DNA from 3 places in the Streptomyces sp. NPDC034111 genome. Region 3 is predicted to be linked to each of the others. Evidence: predicted binding sites of a transcription regulator. Region 3 holds the regulator's gene; each other region holds the start of a gene.
What was found. The regulator HrcA, encoded in region 3, represses chaperone genes, less so after heat shock. The targets are predictions, from matches to a motif close to TTNGCACTCNGNNNNNCNGAGTGCNAA.
Positions count from the first base shown of each region.

Region 1 (9,619 bases), on a different contig from region 3:
CACCAGCCCCCACGGGAAGGCCCCCCGGAAAGCGGCCCGCCCTGCTGCTGTCGATGGGCCCCGGTATCGCCGACCGGCTCCTCGATGCCCGCCACCACACCCGCCTCGCCGCGCTGGTCCGCACCGACTCCCGCCTCGTCGCCCACGAGCTGGCCGACCCCACCCCCGCCGTCGCCGCCGCCCTCGCCGACGCCGAAGTGCTCCTCACCTGCTGGGGCGCGCCCCCGCTCACCGACCGGGTCCTGGAAGCGGCGCCCCGGCTCCGCGCCGTCGTCCACGCCGCCGGATCGGTCAAACACCACATCACCGACGCCTGTTGGGAACGCGGTATCGCCGTCACCTCGACGGCTTCCGTCAATGCGCTGCCCGTCGCCGAATACACCCTCGCCGCGATCCTCTTCGCCAACAAGCGCGTACTGCACTCCGCTCAGCGCTACCGCACCCTGCGCGCCCCGCACGACTGGCAGCAGGAGCTCGCCGGCGCCGGCAACTACCGCCGCACCGTCGGCATCATCGGCGCCTCCCGCATCGGCCGCCGGGTCATCGAACTGCTGCGGCCGTTCGATCTGCGCGTCCTGCTGTACGACCCGTACGTGGACGCCGCCGAGGCCGGCCGGCTGGGCGCGACGCCGGTCCCCCTCGGCACCCTCTGCGCCGACAGCGACATCGTCAGCGTGCACGCTCCCCAGCTGCCCGCCACCCACCACATGCTGGGCGCCCGCGAACTCGCGCTGATGCCGGACGGCGCCACCCTCATCAACACCGCCCGCGGCTCGCTCATCGACGAAACGGCCCTGCTTGCCGAGCTGGTGACCGGCCGTCTCCACGCAGTCCTGGACGTCACCGATCCCGAACTGCCGCCCCCCGACTCCCCGTTGTACGACCTCCCGAACGTCCTACTCACCCCGCATATCGCCGGCTCCCTGGGCGGCGAACTCCACCGCATGGCCGACCGGGCGCTCGACGAGGTGGCGCGGTTCGCGTCCGGCCTGCCCTTCACGGACCCGGTGCACCCGGCGGACCGGAACCGCTCGGCCTGACACCGTCAAGAGCCGCATTCCTCACTAAGATGGACGTATCGATGCATCTTGACCCCGCGCATCGCGCCCAGCCCATAAGGGAGGCGCCATGAAATTCGTACAAATAATCGACTACAAGACCGAGCGGCCCGAGGGCATGAACGCGCTCATGGACAAGTGGGTCGAACAGACCAAGGGCAAGCGGACCGCCACCCACAGCCTCATCGGCAAGGACCGGACCGACGCGTCCCACTACGTCGAGATCGTCGAATTTCCTTCGCACGAAGAGGCGGTGAAGAACTCCCAGCTGCCGGAGACCGACCGGATCTTCCGGGAGATGACCGAGCTCTGCGACGGAATGCCGTCGTTCACCGACCTCGACGTGGTCCGGGACGAACAGTTGAACACCGCAACTGCCCGCCGGTTCTTCCACGAGATCGCCGTCGGGGGCAACCTCAACGCCATCGACGAGGTGTTCGCGGCCGACTACCGGGACCACGACATCATCAAGGAGGAGGAGACCACGGTCGGGTCCGACGTCATCCGCGGCGACGTCTCCTCCTGGCGGGCCGCCTTCGAATTCACCTTCAACCTCGAAAGCCAGATCGCCGAGGGCGACGACGTTGCTACGCGCTGGACCTGGACCGGCACGCACAAGGGCGCATTCATGGGCATCCAGCCGACCGGCACGGTGTGCACCATGACCGGGGTGACGACCTTCCGGTTCCACGACGGAAAGATCCAGGAAGGCTGGTGGCACTACGACCTCATACGCCTGATGCGGCAGCTCGGCGCGCTCTGACCAGGCCATCGAGACAGCAGACGGCAAAGCGGAAGGCCCCTGTTCCCGTCGCTCACGAGCGGGAACAGGGGCCTTTCTGCCGGTTACCCGGCCGACTGCACGGCTACCCGGCGGCTATGCGTCAGTGCGCGTGGCCGTGACCGTGGCCGTGACCGGCCTCGGCCTCTTCCTCGGCCGGCTTCTCGACGACCAGGGTCTCGGTCGTGAGCAGCAGCGAGGCGATCGAGGCGGCGTTCTCCAGGGCGGAGCGGGTGACCTTGACCGGGTCGATGACGCCGGCCTTGACCAGGTCGCCGTACTCGCCGGTGGCGGCGTTGAAGCCCTGGCCCTTGTCCTGCTCGGCGACCTTGGCGGTGATCACGTAGCCCTCGAGGCCCGCGTTCTCCGCGATCCAGCGCAGCGGCTCGACGACGGCGCGGCGGACGACGGCGACACCGGTGGCCTCGTCGCCCTCCTTGCCGAGGGAGCCCTCCAGCACCTTGGCGGCGTGGACCAGCGCGGAGCCACCACCGGAGACGATGCCCTCCTCGACCGCGGCGCGGGTCGCGGAGATGGCGTCCTCCAGACGGTGCTTCTTCTCCTTGAGCTCGACCTCGGTGGCCGCACCCACACGGATGACGCAGACGCCACCGGCGAGCTTGGCGAGGCGCTCCTGGAGCTTCTCGCGGTCCCAGTCGGAGTCGGTGGTCTCGATCTCGCCCTTGATCTGGGCGACGCGACCGGCGACGTCCTCGGCCTTGCCGCCACCGTCGACGATCGTGGTGTCGTCCTTGGTGACGGTCACGCGGCGGGCGGTGCCCAGCACGTCCAGACCGGCCTGGTCGAGCTTGAGGCCGACCTCCTCGGCGATGACGGTGGCACCGGTGAGGGTGGCCATGTCGCCGAGCATCGCCTTGCGGCGGTCACCGAAGCCGGGGGCCTTGACGGCCACCGCGTTGAAGGTGCCGCGGATCTTGTTGACGACGAGGGTGGAGAGCGCCTCGCCCTCGACGTCCTCGGCGATGATCAGCAGCGGCTTGGAGCCACCCGCCTGGATGACCTTCTCCAGCAGCGGCAGCAGGTCCTGGATCGAGGCGATCTTGCCCTGGTGGATCAGGATGTACGGGTCCTCGAGGACGGCCTCCATACGCTCCTGGTCGGTGACCATGTACGGCGAGAGGTAGCCCTTGTCGAAGGCCATGCCCTCGGTGAAGTCCAGCTCCAGACCGAAGGTGTTGGACTCCTCGACGGTGATCACACCGTCCTTGCCGACCTTGTCCATGGCCTCGGCGATCAGCTCACCGACCTGCTTGTCCTGCGCGGACAGGCCGGCCACGGCGGCGATGTCGGCCTTGTCGTCGATCGGACGGGCGACCGCGAGGAGCTCATCGGAGACGGCCTTGACCGCGGCGTCGATGCCCTTCTTCAGGGCGGCCGGGGAAGCACCCGCGGCGACGTTGCGCAGGCCCTCGCGGACCAGCGCCTGGGCCAGCACGGTGGCGGTGGTGGTGCCGTCACCCGCGATGTCGTTGGTCTTGGTCGCCACCTCCTTGACGAGCTGGGCGCCCAGGTTCTCGTACGGGTCGTCGACCTCGACCTCACGGGCGATGGTGACACCGTCGTTGGTGATGGTGGGGGCGCCGAACTTCTTGTCGATGACGACGTTGCGGCCCTTGGGGCCGATCGTCACCTTGACCGTGTCGGCAAGCTTGTTGACGCCGCGCTCAAGGGCGCGACGGGCGTCCTCGTCGAACTTCAGGATCTTCGCCATGGGTTGCTTCAAGTCCTCTCATTGCGATCCTCGGCACGCAGTGGGGACCGCTGTCTCAAACGGAACTGCGCCCCTGCCCCGGGTTGTTTAGACGCGGGAACCAGGGGCGCAGATCACGGCAATTCCGGGTGAATTACTTCTCGACGATCGCGAGCACGTCGCGAGCCGAGAGAACGAGGTACTCCTCGTTGTTGTACTTCACCTCGGTGCCGCCGTACTTGCTGTAGAGAACGACGTCGCCGACGGTGACGTCGAGCTCGACGCGCTTGCCGTCCTCGATGCGGCCCGGGCCCACGGCCAGGACGACGCCCTCCTGGGGCTTCTCCTTGGCGGTGTCCGGAATGACCAGGCCCGAGGCCGTGGTCTGCTCGGCGTCGAGCGGCTGGACCACAATGCGGTCCTCAAGCGGCTTGATGGCAACCTTGGAGCTGGCGGTCGTCACGATCCGACCTCCCCCTTCGGAGATCTCACGGGGTTAACTGTCTGAGGTGGCGACCAGGTGGATCCGTCGTCGCGGGTGCCGGACCTGCCCGTCGCTGTGTCTGGCACTCCCCGGTGGAGAGTGCCAACGCTGAGACTATGACGCGGTTAGCACTCGGTCAAGCGGAGTGCCAGCGCGCCGGTGCCCGTTCTGCGACGCCGGTTGACGGACCGCGGCAACCGCCCGGCCGTCAGGGCGTGTTCCCTGCCAAATCGGACACACCTTCCGGTTTTCTCGCAACCAGGCCACCAGCTGCCTCGTCTACCTCCCCGACTGCCCGGTCCGTGAACCGCACCCGGGCATGTCTTATGGATCAGCCCGGATCGCCCGCGGCCTTGACCATCGATGGCGGAGGAACCCGTGCGTGGACTGACCAGCGCTCTCCGGAAGGCCCGGGAGCGGGAGAGCGACGTCGAACGCACCATGACGTTCGCCGCGCTCGCCCAGGCTCCGGACCGCCGCCGGACCGAGGCCTGGCTGCTCGCGCTCGTCGTCCTGATCGCGGTCTTCGGGTACGCCTACACCGGTCTGTCGATGACCGCCCGGCTGCCCGGCGGGCTGGCCGGCTTCGCGGTGAGCATGCTCTTCGTGGCGCTGGTGCCGCATCTGGTCCTGCGCCGCTTCGCGCCGCGCGCCGATCCCCTGATCCTGCCGCTGGCGACGCTGCTGACCGGGGTCGGTCTGGTGCTGCTGCACCGGCTGGACCTCACCTACGCCCAGGACCCCCGGCTGAAGATCGCCGAGGCGGCGAGCGGCCAGCTGGTGTGGACGGTCATCGGGGTGGCGGTCTGCATCGTCATCCTGCTGGTGCTGCGCGATCACCGCATCCTTCAGCGCTACATCTATCTGACGATGGTGGTCGCGCTGGTGCTGCTGATGGCGCCGGCGTTCTTCGGCGCGGACATGTACGGCGCCAAGCGCTGGATTCTGCTCGGGCCGCTGTCGCTCCAGCCCGGCGAGTTCGTGAAGATCATGATCTCGGTGTTCTTCGCGGGCTATCTGACCGTCAACCGTGATGCGCTGGCGCTGGCCGGACGCCGGGTGATGGGCATCCAGCTGCCCCCGGGCCGGCAGCTGGGGCCGATCTTCACGATCTGGGCGATCAGCCTGCTGGTGCTGATCTTCGAGCGGGACCTGGGCACCTCGCTGATCTTCTTCGGCGTCTTCGTGATCATGCTCTACATGGCCACCGACCGCACCAGCTGGGTGATCTGCGGTCTGCTGATGGCCACCGTCGGCGCGGCCGTCGTCGGCTCCCTCGAACCGCATGTCCACGGCCGGGTCACCGCCTGGCTGGACCCGATGCGGGCCTTCACCGCGGAGGGCCGGGCGGAGCACATGTCCGACCAGCTCGGCCAGGCGCTGTTCAGCTTCGCCAGCGGCGGCGTCGGCGGCAGCGGCCTGGGCCAGGGCCACCCCGAACTGATCGGCTTCGCCGGCAACAGCGACTTCATCCTCACCACCGTCGGCGAGGAGCTGGGCCTGGCCGGGGTGATGGCCGTACTGATGCTGTACGTGCTGCTGGCGCAGCGCGGACTACGGGTGGGACTGAGCGCCCGCGACCCGTTCGGCAAGCTGCTCGCGGTCGGGCTCGCCGGGGCGCTGCTGCTCCAGGTCTTCGTCGTCGCCGGCGGGGTCACCGGCCTGATCCCGCTGACCGGCAAGGCGCTGCCCTTCCTGGCCAAGGGCGGCTCGTCACTCGTCGCCAACTGGGTGATGGTGGCGCTGCTGCTGCGGATCAGCGACCATGCGCAGCGCCGCCGGGAGCCGGAGGGCGCGGGCGGCAGCCGCCCCCGCCGCCGGCGCGGCCGCCGGGCGTCGTAGCGGCCCCCGCGCTGGCCCACAATGGTGCAGGTGACCGACCTCGACACCTTCTCCGCGCTGCTCGCCCCCGAGGGGCAGGCACTGCTGGCCGCACTGCGTGATTACGACCCCGCGGACGAGCTCGCGACCGCCACCCGGCTGCGCCGCGACCACCCCGCGCCGCTGGTCTCCGCCGCCCTCGGCCAGGCCCGGCTGCGGCAGCGCGCGGCCGCGAAGTTCGGGGCGGACGCCCAGCGGATGTACTTCACGCCGCACGGCGTCGAGCAGTCCACCCGCACCACGGTCGCCGCCCACCGCGCCGCCCGGCTCGCCGCGCTGGGCGTCGGTACGCTGGCCGACCTGTGCTGCGGCATCGGCGGGGACGCGCTGGCGCTGGCACGGGCCGGGATCCGGGTACTGGCCGTCGACCGCGACCCGCTGGCCTGCGCGGCGGCGCGGGCGAACGCCGAGGCGCTGGGTCTGGACGGGCTGATCGAGGTGCGCTGCACGGACGTCACGGAGGTCGACACCGCCGGGTATGACGCGGTGTTCGTCGATCCGGCGCGGCGGAGCAAAGTGCGGGGCGGGAGGATCTTCGACCCGGAGGCGTACTCGCCGCCGCTGTCCTGGGCCGTCGAGGCGGCCCGTACGGCCCCGTTCGCGGCGCTGAAGATCGCGCCGGGGGTGCCGCACGAGGCGCTGCCCGAGGACGCCGAGACGGAGTGGATCTCCGACGGGGGCGAGGTCAAGGAGGCGGTGCTGTGGTTCGGCACCCGGCCGGGCGCCCGCCGCGCCACGCTCCTGCCGGCCGGTGACTCACTGCTCGGCGCCGGCCTGCCGGACCCCGAGCCCGGCCCCGTGGGCAGCTATCTGTACGAGCCGGACGGGGCCGTGATCCGCGCCCACCTCGTCGCGGAGGCCGCCGCCGGTCTCGACGCCCGTCTCATCGACCCGACCATCGCCTACCTCACCTCCGATGCGCTGCGCCCGACGCCGTACGCCACCGCCTACGAGATCACCGATGTCCTGCCGTTCAACGTCAAGAAGCTCAGGGCGCTGCTGCGCGAGCGCGAGGTCGGCATCGCGGTGATCAAGAAGCGGGGCTCCGCGGTCGAGCCGGAGGAGCTGCGCAAGAAGCTGAAGCTGGGCGGCGGCCGCAACTCGGTGACGGTCTTCCTCACCCGGGTCGCGGGCGCGCCGACGATGCTGCTGGGGCACCCGGCGGACGCCTGCTGACGGGTGCTCAGGCCAGGTCGGTGAGGTCCTCGGCGTAGATCTGCGAGAGCGGCTGCGGGCCGATGTACTGCTGGCAGGTGCACTGGCCGGCTTCGTACTGGACCGGCTTGTGGTCGGCGTCCCAGGCGACCGCGAACTCCACCAGCTCATGACACTTGCCCTTTTTGTCATGCTTGGCGAGGTGGTGGGTGCAGCCACACACCGGCTCCGGCGGCTTCTGGGCGGCCTCCAGCGCCTGCCGCTCCAGCCGGGCGGACTCCAGGCGCTCCATCTTGCGCTCATGGCGGGTGCGCAGGGCCGTACGGGCGGTGTCGGCGACCTTCGCGAATCCGCCCGCCATGAAGAAGATGAAGACCCACCAGAACCAGTCCACAGCCTGCCGCCTCCCCACGCGCGCCCCCGGTGCCGCTCCAGGGTAAGACCTCTGGGCGGCCGCCGGGCCGGAGGGAGGTGCGGTTGTCACCGATCCTCAGAAGCTGCTCACTGGTAGAGGTTCTGCTTGCTCATCTCGTGGACGTGATCATGGCCGTGGTCGTGACCGTGACCGTGGTGATCGGGGTCCTGCGCGGGCACATGCGGTTCGGTGACCGGCAGCGAGGAGTCCGCGGAGAGGTCCCAGGCGGAGGCCGCGCGACCGCGCGCCACCATCTCCGCGCCCAGGGCCGCCACCATCGCCCCGTTGTCGGTGCACAGCTTGGGCCGCGGCACCCGCAGGGTGATACCGGCGTCCTCGCAGCGGCGCTCGGCCATCGCCCGCAGCCGGGAGTTGGCCGCGACCCCACCGCCGATCATCAGATGCTCGACCCCGTTGTCCTTGCAGGCCCGTACGGCCTTACGGGTCAGCACATCCACCACGGCCTCCTGGAAGGACGCCGAGACATCCGCCACCGGGACCTCCTCGCCGGCCGCCCGCTTGGCCTCGATCCAGCGGGCCACCGCCGTCTTCAGACCGGAGAAGGAGAAGTCGTAGACCGGGTCGCGGGGGCCGGTGAGCCCGCGCGGGAAGCGGATCGCGTCGGGGTTGCCCTCGCGGGCGTAGCGGTCGATGACCGGGCCGCCCGGGAAGCCGAGGTGCAGCACCCGCGCGATCTTGTCGAAGGCCTCGCCGGCCGCGTCGTCGATCGTCGAGCCCAGCGGGCGGACGTCGGCGGTGATGTCGGGCGCCAGCAGCAGGGAGGAGTGACCGCCGGAGACCAGCAGGGCCATCGTCGGCTCGGGCAGCGGGCCGTGCTCCAGCTGGTCGACGCAGATGTGCGAGGCGAGGTGGTTGACGCCGTAGAGCGGCTTGCCGAGGGCGTAGGCGTACGCCTTGGCGGCCGAGACGCCGACCAGCAGCGCACCGGCCAGGCCGGGCCCCGCGGTGACCGCGATGCCGTCCAGATCGCTCGCCGCGACCCCGGCCTCCTTCAGCGCCCGCTGGATGGTGGGCACCATCGCCTCCAGGTGGGCCCGGGAGGCCACCTCCGGCACCACACCGCCGAAGCGGGCGTGCTCGTCGACGCTGGAGGCGACCGCGTCGGCGAGCAGGGTGTGGCCGCGGACGATGCCGACACCGGTCTCGTCGCAGGAGGTCTCGATGCCGAGGACGAGCGGTCCGCCGCGTGAGTCAGCCATGATTCTCAAGTTCCTTGTACGGAGGGTGCTTCGGAGGAGGTCTGGGTGGTGCGGCGCATCACGAGGGCGTCGTGGTTGCCGGGCTGGTAGTAGCCGCGGCGGAAGCCGATCGGCTCGAAGCCGAAGCGCTCGTAGAGGCGCTGGGCGCGGAGGTTGTCGACGCGGACCTCCAGCAGCACCTCGTGGCACTCGAAGTCCGTTGCGGCGCCGAGGAGTTCGGTCAGCAGCCGGGCGCCGAGGCCGGTGCCCCACTGGTCCCGGGCGGTGGCGATGGTCTGCACATCGCCGGTGCCGTCGACGGCGGCCAGCCCGGCGTATCCCACGATCCGGCCCTCCAGTTCGGCGACGAGGTAGCGGCGGGTGGCGAACGGGCCGCGGGCGTGCGCCAGCTCCGACCAGAACATGCCGGCCGACCAGGCGTCCTCGGGGAAGAGTTCGCGCTCCAGCTCCAGCACCGGCGCTATGTCCCACCAGCGCATCTCGCGCAGCGCCACATCAAAGCTGCCGTCGCGCAGCGGCGCCGTTGAGGGGCGGTGGTCGGGCGACGGGCGGGCAGTCACTTGGGGGTGACCACCTTGTAGTTGGCGGGCACCTGGGCGTCCGGGCGGCGCAGGTACAGCGGCCGCGGCGGCGGCAGTTCCTCGCCCGCGGCCAGCTTCGCGACGGCCAGCTCGGCGAGCGCGGCGGCGGACTGGTGCTCGGGCCCCTCGCGCCGTACGCCGGTGAAGACGCTGTCGTAGAGCAGCGCGCCGGCACCCACGGCCGGGACGCCGGCGACCTGGTCGGCGATATCGGCGGGGCGGTCGACGGCCGGCTCGGTCAGGCGGGTACGGGCATCCGCGTAGCGCGCCCAGTAGACCTCCTTGCGGCGGGCGTCGGTGGCCACGACGAAGGGCTCGGTCAGCCCGGAGGCG
Region 1 covers NZ_JBVIST010000004.1:405,075-414,693, forward strand. Annotated here, with positions in the region: gene ACZ55A_RS13835 (hydroxyacid dehydrogenase) at 1-1,040, shown strand, start outside; gene ACZ55A_RS13840 (ester cyclase) at 1,129-1,821, shown strand; gene groL (chaperonin GroEL) at 1,943-3,571, opposite strand; gene groES (co-chaperone GroES) at 3,705-4,013, opposite strand; gene ACZ55A_RS13855 (FtsW/RodA/SpoVE family cell cycle protein) at 4,476-5,876, shown strand; gene ACZ55A_RS13860 (THUMP-like domain-containing protein) at 5,898-7,091, shown strand; gene ACZ55A_RS13865 (hypothetical protein) at 7,099-7,464, opposite strand; gene tsaD (tRNA (adenosine(37)-N6)-threonylcarbamoyltransferase complex transferase subunit TsaD) at 7,572-8,705, opposite strand; gene rimI (ribosomal protein S18-alanine N-acetyltransferase) at 8,711-9,184, opposite strand; gene tsaB (tRNA (adenosine(37)-N6)-threonylcarbamoyltransferase complex dimerization subunit type 1 TsaB) at 9,262-9,619, opposite strand, start outside.
Region 1: the regulator HrcA is predicted to act here: its motif matches at 4,160-4,186, upstream of groES (co-chaperone GroES).

Region 2 (9,619 bases), on a different contig from region 3:
CGCGGCGAACGGCCGCTGTGCCGGCCGCCCCTGAGCGGGGAGACGCTGAGCGTGCTCAGAACGGACACATCGACCAGCCCGGCCGGTCCGTGCACCTCCAGGGCCGGCCGCCCCGCGGAGCCCCGGGCCACCCGCAGCAGCCAGCCGCTGAGGGGCAGCCGCAGCTCACCGGGCTCGCCGGTGGTGAGGGTGGCGGGCAGGACCGTACAGGAGCGCTCGTCCGGCATGAGGAAACCACCGCATTCCACTGTGACTCCAGGGGTTGGGCGCCCAGGCACGACGTCTCCGGGGCGCGACAACCCGGAGCGTAGAAGCGCTCCTTGTGGATTCCCTGTGCCGCCGCCCCCGTCCCCTTCCTCCGCGGAAGGCGGGGCGCCCGGTCCGGCGGCCCACAAGCTCTCCACAAAGAACGCTCCTACGTTCTGCGGCAGCCGGCCCGTCCGCGTCCCGTGGGGCGGACGCGGCCGCACCCATCCGCCCCTAGAAGGGAGCACCACCATGCAGCGTCCCAAGACCGCAGTGGCAGGGGTCCTCGCCTCACTCGCGCTCGCCGGTTCCCTGCTGACCACCGCGGCGCCGGCCGACGCCGCGGCCGCCGACAGCCCGGGCGCCTCCCCCGCCACGGCGACCTCGGGCCAGCAGCGGCACACCGGGGGCAAGGGCATCTGCGCCCGCGTGCCCAGGCTGGAGAAGCGCATCGACCGGGCGCTCACCCGGCTCAACGGCGGTGTGCACACCCGCGGTTCGATCGCGCGGCTGGAGCAGCGCGTGAAGAACGCCCGCGACAGGCACCACGACGAGGTCGCCATATTCCTCCAGGACCGGCTCACCCACCGCAAGGAGCTGAAGCCCGACCTCACCCGGCGGCGCGTCGACCTCAAGGCCGTCGCGGCCTGGTGCGCGAAGAAGGACACCAAGGGCAGCAAGGGCACCAAGGACAGCAAGGGCAACGGCGCGGAAGGCAACGGCTCATGAGAGGCTCCCGGCGCGCCGCGCTGCTGCTGACCGCGGCGGTCGCGGTACCGGTCCTGGCGGCCACCGGCTGTTCGGGCCACTCCGGGCAGCCGTCACCCGGCTCTTCGTCGCCCGGGTCTTCGTCCGGCCAGGAGGAGCAGATGAAGAAGAAGGTCGAGGACGCCGAGAAGGCGGCGGACACGGCCGACTCCGACGCTGCCGACGACCCGTGGTGAGGAGCCGCTGAGGGAGGCGGGGCATCCCACCCCCGCCCCGGAGCACCGGTGAACAGCCGTGTGCCCCTCAAGACCTGCGCAGAAACGCCCGCGCAGAAACGCCGCCGGGGCGGCACCCCCTGGGAGGAGGGTGCCGCCCCGACGTACGTGTGGACACGTGATCCGGGAGGATCAGCGCTCTGATCCGGAGGATCAGAAGTCCATGTCACCGCCCGGCATACCGCCCGGAGCGGCCGCGGCGGCCTTCTCCGGCTTGTCGGCGATGACGGCCTCGGTGGTGAGGAAGAGCGCCGCGATGGAGGCGGCGTTCTGGAGCGCGGAGCGGGTGACCTTGGCCGGGTCGATGATGCCCTCGGCGACCATGTCGACGTACTCGCCGGTGGCGGCGTTCAGACCGTGGCCGACGGCCAGGTTGCGCACCTTCTCCACCACGACGCCGCCCTCGAGACCGGCGTTGACCGAGATCTGCTTCAGCGGGGCCTCCAGGGCCAGCTTCACAGCCGCGGCACCGGTGGCCTCGTCGCCCTCCAGCTCGATCTTCTCGAAGACCGAGGTGGCCTGGAGCAGGGCCACGCCACCGCCGGCGACGATGCCCTCCTCGACGGCCGCCTTCGCGTTGCGAACGGCGTCCTCGATGCGGTGCTTGCGCTCCTTGAGCTCGACCTCGGTGGCGGCACCGGCCTTGATGACGGCCACGCCGCCGGCCAGCTTCGCCAGACGCTCCTGGAGCTTCTCGCGGTCGTAGTCCGAGTCGCTGTTCTCGATCTCGGCGCGGATCTGGTTGACGCGGCCCTGGACCTGGTCGCTGTCACCGGCACCGTCGACGATGGTGGTCTCGTCCTTGGTGATGACGACCTTGCGGGCGCGGCCGAGCAGGTCGAGACCGGCGTTCTCCAGCTTGAGGCCGACCTCCTCGGAGATGACGGTGCCACCGGTGAGGATGGCGATGTCACCGAGCATGGCCTTGCGGCGGTCACCGAAGCCCGGGGCCTTGACGGCGACGGACTTGAAGGTGCCACGGATCTTGTTGACGACCAGGGTCGACAGGGCCTCGCCCTCGACGTCCTCGGCGATGATCAGCAGCGGCTTGCCGGACTGCATGACCTTCTCCAGGAGCGGCAGCAGGTCCTTCACGTTGCCGATCTTGGAGTTGACGATCAGGATGTACGGGTCGTCGAGCGACGCCTCCATACGCTCCATGTCGGTGGCGAAGTACGCCGAGATGTAGCCCTTGTCGAAGCGCATACCCTCGGTGAGCTCCAGCTCCAGACCGAAGGTCTGGGACTCCTCGACGGTGATGACGCCTTCCTTGCCGACCTTGTCCATGGCCTCGGCGATCAGCTCGCCGATCTGGGTGTCGGCGGCGGAGATGGAGGCGGTCGAAGCGATCTGCTCCTTGGTCTCCACGTCCTTGGCCTGCTCCAGCAGGGCGGCGGAGACGGCCTCGACGGCCTTCTCGATACCGCGCTTGAGGGCCATCGGGTTGGCACCGGCGGCGACGTTGCGCAGGCCCTCGCGGACCAGGGCCTGGGCCAGGACGGTCGCGGTCGTCGTGCCGTCACCGGCGACGTCGTCCGTCTTCTTCGCGACCTCCTTGACCAGCTCGGCGCCGATCTTCTCGTACGGGTCCTCGAGCTCGATCTCCTTGGCGATGGAGACACCATCGTTGGTGATCGTGGGGGCGCCCCACTTCTTCTCGAGGACGACGTTGCGGCCCTTGGGGCCGAGGGTGACCTTGACGGCGTCGGCGAGCTGGTTCATCCCGCGCTCGAGACCGCGCCGTGCCTCCTCGTCGAACGCGATGATCTTGGCCATGTGAAGTGGTCCTCCCGGACTGGGGTGGATTGCTCCGGACCGCGCTGGCGCCCGCGACGGACGACCTGCAAACCCGTGTGGTTCCTTGCCCCACCCGGCCTGCGGGCCTCACCGACCCGGTCCTTCTTTGTCACTCTCACTCGGAGAGTGCTAACGCCAATGATTAGCACTCGCGGGGTGCGAGTGCAAGCGCCCGTGGCTGCCCCACCCGCGCGGCTGACGCGCGCGCGGACGGCAGAAGGCCCGTACCCCCCTCAGGGGTACGGGCCTCCACAACGCAGCAGTCGGTCGGCGCCTCAGCCGGCCACCCGGACCATGTCCGCCTGCGGCCCCTTCTGGCCCTGCGAGATCTCGAACTCGACCCGCTGGCCCTCCTCAAGGGTGCGGTAGCCGTCCATCTGGATCGCGCTGTAGTGGACGAATACATCCGCACCACCGTCGACCGCGATGAAGCCGTACCCCTTCTCCGCGTTGAACCACTTGACGGTGCCCTGAGCCATGCCTAACTCCCCTATTACTGGCCCTTGCGCAGGACCGCACTCCGCGGACCCGGGTCAGACCTCACCCCGCGAATGGCCCGTGGGGTGTGCGCCGGAACGCGTCGACCGCCGCTGAATGTATCTGCACCGATGCCCAGAGCAACAGGTCAATCGGACGAGAATTCTGGCGCCGGAGAATCGGCAATATGCGGTGAAATCCCGTTTCCCCAGGGCAAGTCGGGCCGGGCATAGCGCACCTAAGCGACAAATCCCGCACACACTTTGGACACAACTCGCCCCGGTGTCCTATGCGTTCGGCATGCATACGGAGATATCCGGAGGGGGATCACCCCAATAGTATCCCCTTTAACAAAACGGAATTGCCCCGTCCGATTTTCGGTGGACGGGGCAATTCCGGTCAAGCGGGGAAAGAGATGGCGCAAATCAGTGCCTACTCGGCGGCCGTTCAGTCGTTCGGCGCCGTTCGGAACCGTTCAGCAGCCTCCGGCGACCGCCGGAATGATCGAGACGCCCGCACCGTCCGGGGTCGGCGTCTCGAGGCCCTGCTCGAAACGGACGTCGTCGTCGTTGACGTAGACGTTCACGAAGCGGCGCAGCTTGCCGGCGTCGTCCAGCACACGGGCCGCGATGCCCTGGTGGTTCTTCTCCAGGTCGGCGATCACCTCGGAGAGGGTCGCACCCTCGGCGGTGACCTCGGCCTCGCCACCGGTGTACGTACGGAGGATGGTGGGGATGCGGACCTTGACGCTCATGGTTCTGCCTTCCGGACAGGGGTTACGGGTCTACGGGTTCGGGCGCTGCGGCTCAGCCGGCCAGGCCGGCCGCGCGGAACGCATCCAGGTTCGGCCGGATCGTGGCCGTGGGCCCGGTGGTCGGCGCAACGGCGTCCAGCGTCTTGAGACCGTCACCCGTATTGAGGACAACGGTGGTCAGGGACGGGTCGAGCAGACCCTCCTCGATCAGCTTCTTGGTCACGCCGACGGTCACCCCGCCCGCGGTCTCCGCGAAGATGCCCTCCGTCCGCGCCAGCAGCTTGATCGCGTCGACCACCTGCTCGTCGTTGACGTCCTCGACCGCACCGCCCGTACGGCGCGCGATGTCCAGCACATACGGGCCGTCGGCCGGGTTGCCGATCGCCAGCGACTTGGCGATGGTGTTCGGCTTCTGGGGGCGCACCACATCGTGCCCGGCCTTGAACGCCGTCGACACCGGCGAGCAGCCCTCCGCCTGGGCACCGAAGATCTTGTACGGCTTGTCCTCGACCAGGCCGAGGGCGATCAGCTCCTTGAGCCCCTTGTCGATCTTCGTCAGCTGCGAGCCGGACGCGATCGGGACGACGATCTGGTCCGGCAGCCGCCAGCCCAGCTGCTCACAGATCTCGTATGCCAGGGTCTTGGAGCCCTCGCCGTAGTAGGGGCGCAGATTGACGTTGACGAAGCCCCAGCCCTCGCCCAGCGGATCGCCGATGAGCTCCGAGCAGAAGCGGTTGACGTCGTCGTAGTTGCCCTCGATGCCGACCAGGTCACCGCCGTAGACCGCGGCCATGACGACCTTGCCGGCCTCCAGGTCGTGCGGGATGAAGACACAGGACTTGAAGCCGGCCCGGCGGGCCGCGGCGCCGACCGCACCGGCGAGGTTGCCGGTGGAGGAGCAGGACAGGGTCGTGAAACCGAAGGCACGGGCGGCCTCGACGGCGATCGCGACGACGCGGTCCTTGAAGGAGTGCGTCGGGTTGCCGGAGTCGTCCTTGACGTAGAGACCGCCGGTGACGCCCAGCTCGGCGGCGAGCCGGTCGGCCTTGACGAGCTTGGTGAAGCCGGGGTTGAGGTTCGGCTTGTCGGCCACGTCGGCGGGGACGGGCAGCAGCGGTGCGTAGCGCCAGATGTTGTCCGGACCGGCCTCGATCTGCTTCTTCAGGCGCTCGGGGTCGCCGCTCGGCAGGTCGTAGGCGACTTCGAGCGGCCCGAAACAGCTCGCGCAGGCGAAGATCGGACCCAGATCGAAGCGCTCACCACACTCCCGGCAGGACAGCGCGACGGCGGGGCCCAGGGCGACGGTGGGAGCGTTCGCGGCGGTTTCGGTGACTTCGGTGCTGTGCACAGCCATGGAGGCGAGGCCCTTTCTCCTCATCTTCCTCGCGGCGCATCTCGTCGCGAGACGGATTTGGCACCTTCCCTAGCCGGGAGCCTCGCGCGCTGTACGCGGAGACCGGCTGGAGGGTTGCCGGGGCTTCAACGGGCCGTATCCCTCTGCCCCTCTGGATGAGCGGTATGGCGCTGGGCCGAAACCCAGGCGTTTATGGCGCGGTGACCCCGACATGCGACGGTCATCCGCGTTGTTCAAGACTGTAACCGAAGGGGCTGACAGTTGAGATAGTCGTCCGCACCGCGAGATGGATCACAACCCGATGGAACACGTACCGTCCGCCGCCCGGGCGGCCACCGAGGAGTCGTAGACGTGCTGGAAGAGGTGGAGCGCTGGCTGAGCAGCCGCTCCTGGTCCGCCGCGGACCGCCCGCTGGAGCAGCTGCTGGAGGCGAAGCGCCAGACGGGCCGTACGGTCAGCGTCGTACTGCCCGCACTCGACGAGGAGGCCACGGTCGGCGCGATCGTCGCCACGATCCGCGCCGAGCTGATGACCGACGCCGCCCCCCTGGTCGACGAGCTGGTGGTGCTGGACTCCGGCTCCACCGACCGCACCGCCGAGGTCGCGGCGGCGGCCGGCGCCCGGGTCGTGCACCGCGACAGCATCCTGCCCCGGCTGCCCGCACTGCCCGGCAAGGGCGAGGTGCTGTGGCGCTCCCTTCTGGTCACCACCGGCGACATCATCTGCTTCGTCGATGCCGACCTGCGCGAATTCTCCGCCACCTTCGTCTCCGGGATCGTCGGCCCGCTGCTGACCGACCCCGGCATCCAGTTCGTCAAGGCGATGTACGACCGCCCGCTGGAGACGGGCGGCGCCCAGGGCGCCGCCGCCGGCCAGGGCGGCCGGGTCACCGAGCTGGTGGCCCGCCCCCTGCTCAACCTCCACTGGCCGCAGCTGGCCGGCTTCGTCCAGCCCCTGGGCGGCGAGTACGCCGCCCGGCGCACCCTCCTGGAGCGACTGCCCTTCCCCGTCGGCTACGGCGTCGAGCTCGGCCTGCTCGTCGACGCCCTGCACACCGTCGGCCTGGACGCCCTCGCCCAGGTGGACGTCGGCGTACGCAAACACCGCCACCAGGACGGCCAGGCCCTCGGCCGAATGGCCGCCGCCATCTACCGCACCGCCCAACTCCGCCTGACCCGCGGCCACTTGGTCCGTCCCCGGCTCACCCAGTTCGACCGCGGCGAAACCGGCTTCGTCCCCCGCACCACGGACGTCGACACCGAGGAACGCCCCCCGATGACCGAAATCCCCGAGTACACGGCCCGCCGCGCGGCCTGAGCCGCGCCGACTTCCCCTCCCAGGCGTCGCAGTCGTCCTCGGGCAGGGCCCAGGGCCCGTCTCCGTACGTTTGCACGGATCTGTTGCGGGTTAATGTCGCGTCATGGTCTCCGAGCGCAATGTGGTCCAGGCAGGTGCCCAGGTTCTTGTCGCGTCCAACCGCGGGCCGGTGTCGTACGCCCTGGGGGAGGGCGGGGCGCTGGTCGCCAAGCGGGGCGGTGGGGGGCTGGTGTCCGGGCTGTCGGCGATCGGGCCGGAGACCGACGCGGTGTGGGTGTGCGCCGCGCTGGGGGACGGCGACCGGGAGGCGGTGCGGCGGACCGGGGGTGCGCTGGACCCGGGTGACACCGGTGGGCAGCGCGTCCGGATGCTGGACATTCCGGCCCAGGTGCATGCCGAGGCCTACAACGGCATCGCGAACTCGGTGCTGTGGTTCGTCCACCACATGCTCTACCAGACACCGCTGGAGCCGGCCTTCGGTGCGGAGTTCCGTGCGCAGTGGGCGTCGTACGAGACGTACAACCAGGCCTTCGCACAGGCACTCGCCGACGAGGCCGCCGAGGGCGCGGCGGTGCTGGTGCAGGACTACCACCTGGCGCTGGTGCCAGGCATGCTGCGGGCACTGCGGCCCGACGTACGGATCGCGCACTTCTCGCACACACCATGGGCACCGCCGGAGTACTTCCGGATACTGCCGGACGACATCGCCGATCAGCTGCTGCGCGGGATGCTCGGCGCCGACCGGCTCGGGTTCCTGACGTACCGCTGGGCGGAGGCGTTCAGCGCGTGCTGCACCGCGGTGACCGGCGGCACCGGCGGCACCCGGGTCGGGGTGTACGGGCTCGGCGCGGACGCCGCGTTCCTGCGGGAGCGCTCACGGCGGGCGGACGTCGCCGAGCGGCTGGCCACGCTGCGCGAGCAGATCGGCACCGGGCCGGGCGGCACGGCGCGCAAGACCATCGTCCGGGTGGACCGCACGGAGCTGTCGAAGAACATCGTGCGGGGGCTGCTCGCCTACCGGCAACTGCTGGCGGACCGTCCGGAGTGGCGCGAGCGGGTGGTGCATGTGGCGTTCGCGTACCCCTCGCGCCAGGACCTGCCGGTCTACCGGGAGTACACCGAGGAGGTCGGCCGCGTCGCCGAGGAGATCAACGCCGAGTACGGGACGACCGACTGGCGTCCGGTCGAACTGCATGTGCGGGACGACTTCGCGCGGTCGCTGGCCGCGTACCGGCTGGCGGACGTGGCACTGGTCAATCCGATCCGGGACGGGATGAACCTCGTCGCGAAGGAGATCCCGGTGGTCTCCGAGCACGGCTGCGCGCTCGTGCTGTCACGGGAGGCCGGCGCGCACGAGGAACTGGGCGACGACGCCCTGACGGTCAATCCGTACGACATCACCGGCACCGCACAGGCGCTGCACGAGGCGCTGTCGATGGACGCCGGGGAGCGCGCCGAGCGCACGGAGCGACTGGCGGCGGCCGCCACCGCGCTGCCGCCCGCGCAGTGGTTCCTGCGGCAGCTGCGGGCACTGGTGGAGGACTGAACCGGCTGCCGAGACCTCCCGGACCCCGGAGGCGTGTGGCTGACCACCAGCGACGAGATCGCGGCGCAGTATGCCGGTACTTCGTAGCGGGGGGCGCCGCCGTACCGCGTAGCGGGGGCGCCCCTGTACCGCGTAGCGGGGAGGGCCGACGCTGCATTGCACAGCGGGGCCCGAGGCCGTACTGCGTAGCGGGGCCGGACGACGTACCGCACAGCGGGGCCAGGCGCCGTACTGCGTAGCGGGGCCCGAAGGCCGTACCGCGTAGCAGGGAAGGCCGACGCCGTATTGCACAGCAAGGGCCAGGCGCCGTACCGCACAGCGGAGCCCGACGGCCGCACCGCACAGCGGAGCCCGACGGCCGCACCGCACAGCGGAGCCCGACGGCCGCTCCGCCGGCCCCGTCGCCGTCAGTCCGCCGTCAGTCCGCCACGAGACGGTCCGCGAGGGCGTCCAGCAGCCCCACCACGCCGGCCGGGCCGTTGACCACCAGGTCGGCACGGTCGGCCAGTTCGGTCACCTCGTCGCTGCCGCTGCACACCAGGACGCCGGCCAGACCGTCCGAACGCAACTTCTCGACGGCGGCAAAGGCGGCCAGGTCGCCCAGGTCGTCGCCGGCGTAGAGGACCGTGGCCGCGCCGGTCTCCCGGACCCATTCGGCGAGGGCGACGCCCTTGTCCATGCCCGGCGGCCGCAGCTCCAGAACGAAGCGGCCCGGTTCGACGATCAGGCCGTGGCGTTCGGCGAGCGCGCCGAGCGGGCCGCGCAGCCGGTCGAAGGCGCCCTGGGGGTCGGCGGCGCGCCGGGTGTGCACGGCGATGGCGCGGCCGCCCTTGCGCTCGATGGCGGTCTCGACCCAGGTGCCGTGCCAGACACCGGACGCGTCCAGTACGCCGGGGAGTTCGGCCTGTATGGCGGCAACGCCGGGGTGCGGGGGCGGCGCCTGCACGGTACCGGTGGCGGCTTCCCAGCGCTCGGCGCCGTAGTGGCCGAGGACGGTGAGGTGGCCGAGGCCGGGCACCGAGTCGAAGCCGCCGAGGCGGACCGCGACGGTGGCCGGGCGGCCGGTGATCACGGCCGCCGCCTGCAAACGGGGCACGAGACGGCCGAGCGCCGCCACCGCGCCTTCGTGCGCTCGGGCCTTCTCC
Region 2 covers NZ_JBVIST010000003.1:423,367-432,985, forward strand. Annotated here, with positions in the region: gene ACZ55A_RS11225 (hypothetical protein) at 1-227, opposite strand, end outside; gene ACZ55A_RS11230 (hypothetical protein) at 499-975, shown strand; gene ACZ55A_RS11235 (hypothetical protein) at 972-1,190, shown strand; gene groL (chaperonin GroEL) at 1,383-3,005, opposite strand; gene ACZ55A_RS11245 (cold-shock protein) at 3,302-3,505, opposite strand; gene ACZ55A_RS11250 (MoaD/ThiS family protein) at 3,979-4,257, opposite strand; gene thrC (threonine synthase) at 4,310-5,611, opposite strand; SAM riboswitch class I at 5,629-5,773, opposite strand; gene ACZ55A_RS11260 (glucosyl-3-phosphoglycerate synthase) at 5,963-6,928, shown strand; gene ACZ55A_RS11265 (alpha,alpha-trehalose-phosphate synthase (UDP-forming)) at 7,032-8,474, shown strand; gene otsB (trehalose-phosphatase) at 8,893-9,619, opposite strand, start outside.
Region 2: the regulator HrcA is predicted to act here: its motif matches at 3,133-3,159, upstream of groL (chaperonin GroEL).

Region 3 (9,619 bases):
GCACAAGATTGCCGACGCCGTCGTCTACAGCACGCTGCGGAACGCCTTCGGCGGCCGGCTGCGCGCCGCTGTCTCCGGCTCGGCTGCACTCTCCCCGGAGATCGGCTACTTCTTCTCCGGCGCCGGCATCCACATCCTGGAGGGCTACGGCCTGACGGAGTCCAGCGCCGCCAGCTTCGTCAACCCCGGCGAGGCCTACCGCACCGGCACGGTCGGCAAGCCGCTCCCCGGCACCGAGGTCCGGATCGCCGAGGACGGCGAGATCCTGCTGCGCGGCCCCGGCATCATGGAGGGCTACCACGGGCTGCCGGAGAAGACCGCCGAGGTCCTGGAGGAGGACGGCTGGTTCCACACCGGCGACATCGGCGAACTGTCGCCCGACGGCTATCTGCGGATCACCGACCGCAAGAAGGACCTGATCAAGACCTCGGGCGGCAAGTACATCGCGCCGGCCGAGGTGGAGGGCCAGTTCAAGGCGGTCTGTCCGTTCGTGTCCAACGTGCTGGTGCATGGCGCCAACCGGAACTTCTGCACGGCGCTGATCGCGCTGGACGAGCCGACGATCCTGGGCTGGGCCAAGGAGCACGGCCTGGAGGGCAGGACCTACGCCGAGGTCGTCGCCACGGACCGGGTCCGCGAGCTGATCGACGGCTATGTCGAGCGGGTCAACGAGGGGCTGCAACGCTGGCAGCAGATCCGCAAGTTCCGGCTGCTGCCGCGCGACCTGGACATCGAGCACGGTGAGGTGACCCCCAGCCTCAAGATCAAACGGCCGGTGGTGGAGCGGACGTTCAAGGATCTGCTGGACGAGATGTACGCGGGCTCCCGGGAGGCGTAACCGGCAATCCCCCGCCAACGGGCGGGCCTGCGCGGCCCGCCCGTAGCGCTGACGTCGCCCAAGGAGGCTCCCCGGCCCACCCTTTGCACGTCGGCCAACTCCCTCGGCGCGTCAGCCGAATTGGCCGCCACGACCTCCCACTTCCGTGACTCAGTGCTTATGGCTGCGCTCGTTCTGTCACTCTGTCGGTGGCGCATCCGGCGCTGTAGCGGAGCTGCTCGGGAGTTGCTCAATGAGGACGACAACCTCGTCTGCACGGGACGACGACGTCATGACGACGCGTACGACGCTGCCGGGCGGGCCCGGCGGCGGGCCCTGCGGAGCTTCCGTGGGCGCGCCGGCCGCGGGTCCCGCCAACCGCTGCCGGCGGACCGGCCTGCCCGGCGATCCGCAGGCCGCGGCGGGCGCCCGGCAGTTCGTCCGGGACTCCTTCGCCGTATGGACCGCCCAGCGGCTGCCCGGTGCGGACGGTCTCACCGACCGGCTCGCCGATGAAGCGGTGCTGCTGGTCAGCGAGTTGGTGACCAATGCGGTGGTGCACGCGGGCACCACCGTCGAACTGTGCTGCCGGCTGGACCCGGCGCCCGAGCAGGGCGACAGCGGCGAGCCCGGACCGGCTCCCCGCCCCGCCGTCGTCATCGAGGTCTCCGACCGCCACCCCACCCAGCCGGTCCGCGCCCGGGCCGAGAGCGCCCCCTCCGAGTGCGCGGCGGCCGAAGGCTCCGCCTCCGAGAGCGGCGGCCGCGGCCTCCGGCTGATCAGCGCGGTCGCCGAATCCTGGGGGATCACCTACCGCCGGGCGATGAAGACCGTATGGTTCCGGCTGCCCGTGGAGGCCCCGGGCGCGATGACGGAACCCGAGACCGGCTACGACGCGCAGCTGCTGGAGCGCGAACTGCGGGCGGCCGAGCTCCTGGCCCCCGCCCCGCGCCGTACCGTCCGCCCCGAGGCCGGCGCGGGCCGGGTCGACAACGGCGCCCTGTCCTTCCTCGCCGAGGCCTCCGACCTGCTCTCCGGACAGCTCGACGCCGATCAAGTCGCCTCCCTCGCCGCCCAGTTGATCGTGCCGCGGCTCGCCGACTGGTGCGCGGTGTGGCTCTACGACGGCGACGCCGGCGCACCCGGCCGGGGCATCGCGGCCAACGGTGAGGAGCAGCACCTCGCCCGCGTCTGGCACAGCAGCGAGAGCCGGATCGATTCACTCCGTACGGCGCTGGAGAAACAGCCGCCGGAGCGGCAGGGCGACGCCGCGCCCCGCAGCACGCCCACCACGGCCCCTTGGCCCTGGCCGCACGAACCCGGCGGCTGTGAGCAGGGCGGCGCGGCGCTGGCCTGCCCCCTGGTCGCCGGCGGTCGCCGGCTCGGCACACTGCTCCTCGGCCGCGGCGGGCTGCTGCGCTTCCCCGGTGAAGTGGTCGGCCTGCTCGAGGACCTGGGCCGCCGGGTCGCCCGCGCCGTGGCCACCGCCCGCGCGTACAGCCGTCAGGAGCGGATCAGCCAGGTGCTCCAGCGCCGGCTGCTGCCCCCGGGGCGGGCGCAGGTGCCCGGGGTCGAGTCGGCGGTGGTCTATGAGCCGCGCGAGGGCGCCTGGGCGGGCGGCGACTTCTGGGACCTGTTCGACGCGGGGGACGGCCGGTGGTGCTTCGCCCTCGGCGACGTGTGCGGCAGCGGGCCCGAGGCGGCCGCGGTGACCGGGCTGGCCCGGCCGGTGCTGCGGCTGCTGGCCCGCGACGGCTTCGGCGTCGCCGACGTCCTCGACCGGCTCAACAAGACCATGGCCCGGGAGGCCGCGGACTCGGTCGCGGCGGTCGCGGCCGCGGTGGCGGCGGCCGGAGCCGGGGCGGAGGCGCCGGTGGAGATCCGCGAGGAGGGCGAACAGGCCCGCTTCCTCTCCCTCCTCTACGGCGAGATCGTCCCCTACCCCGGCGGCTTCGGCGGCGCCCGCTGCACCCTCGCCAGCGCCGGCCACCCGCTGCCGCTCGTCCTGGGCACCGACGGCACGGTCCGGGTCGTGGCGGCCCCGCAGATGCTGCTCGGGGTGGTCGAGGACGCGACATACGTCAGCGAATCGTTTGACCTCCGCCCCGGCGAGACCCTGCTGTGCGTCACCGACGGGGTCACCGAGCGCCGCTCCGGCCGCCGGCTCTTCGACGACGAGGACGGCCTGGCCACGGCCCTCGCCGCCGGCGCCGGTCTGGGCGCCACCGCCCTCGCCGACCACATCCGTCACACCGTCCACGCCTTCGACCCGACCCCGCCCGACGACGACCTGGCGCTGCTGGTCCTCCAGGCGGCGGGCGGCCCCACCTAGGGCTCGCTTCCCCGGTCTCCGTGGGCCTCCACCGGGGCCACCCTCGGCGGGAACCGCCCTGCCCGCCGCATGACGGACAATGGTTCCCATGCCTTCCGCACTGCCTGATGGTGAGCCGATGCCCGAGGACGGGGCGCTGCCCCGTCATGCCCTGGCGGGGGCGGCCGGGCGGCCCCTCGGCTTCTATCTGCATGTGCCGTACTGCGCGACCCGCTGCGGCTACTGCGACTTCAACACCTACACCGCGAGCGAGCTGCGCGGCTCCGGCGGCGCCCTGGCCTCCCGCGACAACTACGCCGACACCCTCGTCGAGGAGATCCGGCTGGCCCGCAAGGTCCTGGGGGACGACCCGCGCCCGGTCGAGACGGTCTTCGTCGGCGGCGGCACCCCCACCCTCCTTCCCGCCGCCGACCTCGTCCGGATGCTCGCCGCCCTCCGCGACACCTTCGGCCTCGCACCGGACGCCGAGATCACCACCGAGGCCAACCCCGAGTCCGTCGACCCGCGCTACCTCGCCGAGCTGCGCGCGGGCGGCTTCAACCGGGTCTCCTTCGGGATGCAGAGCGCACGGCAGCACGTCCTGAAGATCCTCGACCGTACGCACACCCCCGGCCGCCCCGAGGCCTGCGTCGCCGAGGCCCGCGCGGCCGGCTTCGAGCACGTCAACCTCGACCTGATCTACGGCACCCCCGGTGAGACCGACGACGACTGGCGCGCCTCCCTCGACGCCGCCCTCGGCGCCGGCCCCGACCACATCTCCGCGTACGCGCTGATCGTCGAGGAGGGCACCCAGCTCGCCCGCCGGATCCGCCGCGGCGAGGTCCCGATGACCGACGACGATGTGCACGCCGACCGCTACCTCATCGCCGACGAACGCCTCACCGCGGCCGGCTTCACCTGGTACGAGGTCTCCAACTGGGCCACCACCGAAGCCGCCCGCTGCCGCCACAACGAGCTGTACTGGACCGGCGCCGACTGGTGGGGCGCCGGCCCCGGCGCCCACAGCCACGTCGGCGGCGTCCGCTGGTGGAACGTGAAGCACCCCGGCGCCTACGCCCAGGCCCTCGGCGACGGCCGCTCCCCGGGCGCCGGCCGCGAACTGCTGGCCGACGAGGACCGGCGGGTCGAACGGATCCTGCTGGAGCTGCGGTTGTCGGACGGCTGCCCGCTGGAGCTCCTGACCCCCGCCGGCACCCGCGCGGCCGAGCGCGCCCTGGCGGACGGGCTCCTGGAGGCCGGGCCCTACGGCCGCGGCCGGGCCGTGCTGACACTCCGGGGGCGGCTGCTGGCCGACGCGGTGGTGCGGGACTTGGTGGACTGATCAATCGGCTGCGTGCCCTCAGCGTCAACGCTCTCGGCAGCACGGCGGAAGGTGAGGGGTTCGGCACCCTCCCCGCGTCAAACACCACCGCCAACCGTAACGAAGTCGATCAACTCCTCCACCCGCCCCAGCAACGCCGGCTCCAGGTCCTTGTACGTCCGCACGCACGACAGGATCCGCTGCCATGCCGCGCCGGTGTTCTCCGGCCAGCCCAGGGCCCGGCAGACGCCCGTCTTCCAGTCCTGGCCGTGCGGCACGGACGGCCAGGCCGCGATACCGGCCGACGACGGCTTCACCGCTTCCCAGATGTCGATGTACGGGTGGCCGACGACCAGGACGTCCGCACCGGTCACCTCGGCCGCGATCCGGGACTCCTTCGAGCCGGGCACCAGATGGTCGACGAGGACGCCCAGACGGGCGTCCGGGCCGGGTGAGAAGCTGCGGACGATCGCCGGGAGGTCGTCGATGCCCTCCAGGTACTCCACGACGACGCCCTCGATGCGCAGGTCGTCGCCCCATACCCGCTCGACGAGCTCCGCGTCGTGCCGGCCCTCCACGTAAATGCGCCCGGCGCGTGCGACCCGGGCGCGGGCGCCGGGAACCGCGAGCGAGCCGGAGGCCGTACGGGCGGGGCCGCCCGGCGCCGGACGGCTCTGCGGGCGTACGAGGGTGATCACCTTGCCTTCCAGGAGGAAGCCGCGCGGAGCCATGGGGAAGACGCGGTGTTTGCCGAAGCGGTCCTCCAGGGTGACCGTCGGCCCCTCGGCGCTCTTCTCGCAGCGGATCACCGCGCCACAGAAGCCCGTGGTCACCTCCTCGACGACCAGATCGGGGTCGGCCGGTACCTCGGGGGCGGGCGACTGCTTCTTCCAGGGCGGAGTGAGGTCGGGGCTGTAGCGCTTGCTCTGCATGGGGCCTGTTCTGTTCTGGTCGGAGGGACGGGCAGGGCTCAGGAATACCGGAACGGCGGTCAGGAGGGCGGAGCGACACCGAAACGCACGGCCAGGGCGTCGCGCTGGGTGCGGACGAAGGCGGCGTCCACCACGGCGCCGTGGCCGGGGACGTACAAGGCGTCCTCGCCGCCGAGCGCCAGCAGCCGGTCCAGGGCCGCGGGCCACTGCTGGGGCAGCGCGTCCGGGCCCGCCTGCGGCTCGCCGGACTCCTCGACCAGGTCGCCGCAGAAGACGATCTCAGGGGCGCCGTGCCGGCCGGGCACCAGGACCGCCAGGTCGTGGGCGCTGTGGCCCGGGCCGACATTGGCGAGCAGCACCTGCCGGTCGCCGAGGTCGACGGTCAGCTGACCGTGCACATGGTGGTGCGGGACGACCAGCAGATCGGTGGCCTCGGCGGCGAGGTCCCGTTCGACACCGTGCCGCATCGCGGAGTGCCGCAGTTCGTCCTTGCTGCGGCGCAGCAACTCGCCCAGGCCGGCCGCGCCGAACACCTCGACGCCCGCGAAGGCGGCGGTGCCCAGCACATGATCGAAATGCGGGTGGGTCAGCGCGACATGCGTCACGTCCCGGCCCAGCACGCCGCGGATCGCCCGGCGCAGATCCGCGCCGTCACGGATGGTCGCACCGGTGTCGACGATCATGACGCCGGCCGACCCCTCGATCACGCCGATCGTCTCGTCCCAGCCCGGCATCCGGCGCCTGGCGACACCGTCACCGAGCTGTTCCCACCCGGCCTCTTCCCAAGCAGTGCGCATACCGAGACGCTAGCTCCCTCGCGATAGCGTTGCCCGGCAGATCGCCCGAACACGGTCATCCGAGGGGTGCTGCGCGGGGTCGCCCTTGCCGTGGCCGTGCTACCCGGCCGTACACTGGCTCCGGGTCTGGCACTCGGCCCATGTGAGTGCCAGGAGTTACGAGACGGCGGGACGGCCGGACTGGAGGTGCGCAGGATGCTCAGTGAACGCAGGCTCGAAGTGCTGCGCGCCATCGTCCAGGACTACGTCGGGACGGAGGAGCCGGTCGGCTCCAAGGCGCTCACCGAGCGCCATCAGCTCGGGGTCTCCCCGGCCACCATTCGCAACGACATGGCGGCCCTGGAGGACGAGGGCTACATCGCCCAGCCGCACACGAGCGCCGGGCGGATCCCGACGGACAAGGGCTATCGCCTCTTCGTCGACCGGCTGGCGGGCGTCAAGCCGCTGTCCAGCCCCGAGCGACGGGCGATCCAGAACTTCCTGGACGGTGCCGTGGACCTCGACGACGTCGTGGGCCGTACGGTCCGTCTGCTGGCCCAGCTGACCCGGCAGGTCGCGGTCGTGCAGTACCCGTCCCTGACGCGGTCCACGGTCCGGCACGTCGAGTTGCTGGCGCTCGCCCCGGCCCGGCTGATGCTCGTACTCATCACCGATACCGGACGCGTCGAGCAGCGGCTGATCGACTGCCAGGCGCCGTTCGCCGAGACCTCCCTGGCGGATCTGCGGGCGCGGCTCAACAGCCGGGTCGTGGGGCGCCGTTTCACGGATGTGCCTCAGTTGGTGCAGGATCTTCCGGAGTCCTTCGAGCAGGACGACCGAGGCACGGTCTCGACAGTGCTGTCGGTGTTGCTGGAGACTCTGGTGGAGGAGACCGAAGAGCGGCTGATGATCGGCGGTACCGCCAATCTCACCCGCTTCGGACACGATTTCCCCCTGACCATCCGCCCGGTGCTGGAGGCCCTTGAGGAGCATGTGGTGCTGCTCAAGCTGCTCGGAGAGGCCAAGGACTCGGGCATGACCGTACGCATCGGGCATGAGAACGCCCATGAAGGCCTGACGTCGACCTCCGTCGTCACGGTCGGTTACGGTTCGGGCGACGAGGCAGTCGCCAAACTCGGCGTGGTCGGACCGACCCGCATGGACTACCCCGGAACGATGGGAGCGGTACGCGCAGTGGCACGTTACGTCGGACAAATCCTCGCGGAGTCGTAAGTGGCCACGGACTACTACTCGGTCCTCGGCATCAGCCGTGACGCCTCGCAGGACCAGATCAAGAAGGCCTTCCGGCGGCTGGCGCGCGAGCTGCACCCGGACGTGAACCCGGACCCGAAGACCCAGGAGCGGTTCAAGGAGATCAACGCCGCTTACGAGGTCCTGTCGGATCCGCAGAAGAAGCAGGTCTACGACCTCGGCGGCGACCCCCTCTCGCAGGCGGGCGCCGGCCAGGGCGCGGGCGGTTTCGGCGCCGGCTTCGGCAACTTCTCCGACATCATGGACGCGTTCTTCGGCACGGCTTCGCAGCGCGGTCCGCGCTCGCGTACCCGCCGCGGCCAGGACGCCATGATCCGGCTCGATATCGAGCTGAACGAGGCGGCCTTCGGCACGACCAAGGACCTCCAGGTCGACACCGCCGTGGTCTGTACGACCTGTAGCGGCGAGGGCGCGGCGCCGGGGACCTCGGCGCAGACCTGTGACATGTGCCGCGGCCGCGGTGAGGTCTCGCAGGTCACCCGGTCCTTCCTCGGCCAGGTCATGACCTCGCGGCCGTGCCCGCAGTGCCAGGGCTTCGGAACGGTCGTGCCGACGCCGTGCCCCGAGTGCGCGGGCGACGGGCGGATCCGCTCCCGGCGCACGCTGACCGTCAAGATCCCGGCCGGTGTCGACAACGGCACACGTATCCAGCTCGCGGGCGAGGGCGAGGTCGGCCCCGGCGGCGGACCCGCCGGTGATCTCTACGTCGAGATCCATGAGCTGCCGCACCCGGTCTTCCAGCGGCGCGGCGACGATCTGCACTGCACGGTCACCATCCCGATGACGGCGGCGGCGCTGGGCACCAAATGCCCGCTGGAGACGCTGGACGGGATCGAGGAGATCGACGTCCGGCCCGGCACCCAGTCAGGCCAGTCGATCCCGCTGCACCAGCGCGGGGTGACCCATCTGCGTGGCAACGGCCGCGGCGACCTGATCGTCCATGTCGAGGTACAGACACCGACCAAGCTCGACCCGGAGCAGGAGGAGCTGCTGCGCCGGCTCGCCAAGCTCCGCGGCGAGGAACGGCCCACGGGCCAGTTCCAGCCGGGCCAGCAGGGTCTGTTCTCGCGGTTGAAGGATGCGTTCAACGGGCGGTAGCCCGTACGGGCGGCGGTAGTGCGGGCCGGGCGTGCCGTACGGGCGGGCCGGGCGTCTCCGCACGGGCGGGCAGGGTGTCCCCGTACGGGCGACCCGGGGTGGTGAGCCGCGGGAATACCCGTACACGCCCGCCGCGTTGTGGCCCCGCAGGGGGCGTTTGCGTCCCTTACGGGATGTGTTCGCCCACCCCTTAAGTGCCGTACCGGTGCCGAGCCCCTGATGCGGGGGCTCGGCACATCCCGTGACACGATGTGCCCATGCCCACCGCACTGACCGATCTCTGCCGCTACCCGATCGTGCAGGCCCCGATGGCAGGGGGCGGCTCCGGACCCGAGCTGGCCGCCGCCGTCTGCGGCGCCGGCGGTCTCGGCTTCCTCGCCGCCGGCTACAAAACGGCCGACGGCATGTATCAGGAGATCAAACAGCTGCGGTCGCTGACCGACCGGCCCTTCGGCGTCAACCTCTTCATGCCGCAGCCCTCGCTGGCCGACCCCTCCGCCGTCGACGTCTACCGCGAGCAGCTCGCGGGCGAGGCCGCCTGGTACGAGACCGAGCTCGGCGACACCGACGGGCCCAGCGACGACGGCTACGAGGCCAAGCTCGCGATCCTGCGGGAGGACCCGGTGCCGGTGGTGTCCTTCACCTTCGGCTGCCCCTCGCGTGCCGTCCTCGACGCCTTCGCGAAGGTCGGCACGTACACCGTCGTCACGGCCACCACCGCCGCCGAGGCGCAGGCCGCGCAGTGGTCGGGCGCGGACGCGGTGTGTGTGCAGGGCGTGGAGGCCGGCGGTCACCAGGGCACCCACCGGGACGATCCGCACGCGGACGGCACCGGCGCGGCGCTGGGGCTGCTGGCCCTGCTCGGCCAGGTCCGCGAGGCCGTACAGATCCCGGTGATCGCCGCGGGCGGGCTGATGCGCGGTTCGCAGATCGCCGCGGTGCTGGCCGCCGGGGCGACCATGGCGCAGCTGGGCACCGCCTTCCTCGCCACCCCCGAGTCGGGCGCCAACCCGCTCCACAAGCAGGCGCTGACCAACCCCCTGTTCACCCATACGGAATTGACCCGGGCGTTCTCCGGCCGGCCGGCCCGCG
Region 3 covers NZ_JBVIST010000001.1:1,007,018-1,016,636, reverse strand. Annotated here, with positions in the region: gene ACZ55A_RS04535 (AMP-dependent synthetase/ligase) at 1-838, shown strand, start outside; gene ACZ55A_RS04530 (SpoIIE family protein phosphatase) at 1,071-3,149, shown strand; gene hemW (radical SAM family heme chaperone HemW) at 3,238-4,470, shown strand; gene ACZ55A_RS04520 (DUF3097 domain-containing protein) at 4,548-5,381, opposite strand; gene ACZ55A_RS04515 (MBL fold metallo-hydrolase) at 5,441-6,178, opposite strand; gene hrcA (heat-inducible transcriptional repressor HrcA) at 6,374-7,390, shown strand; gene dnaJ (molecular chaperone DnaJ) at 7,391-8,527, shown strand; gene ACZ55A_RS04500 (nitronate monooxygenase) at 8,785-9,619, shown strand, end outside.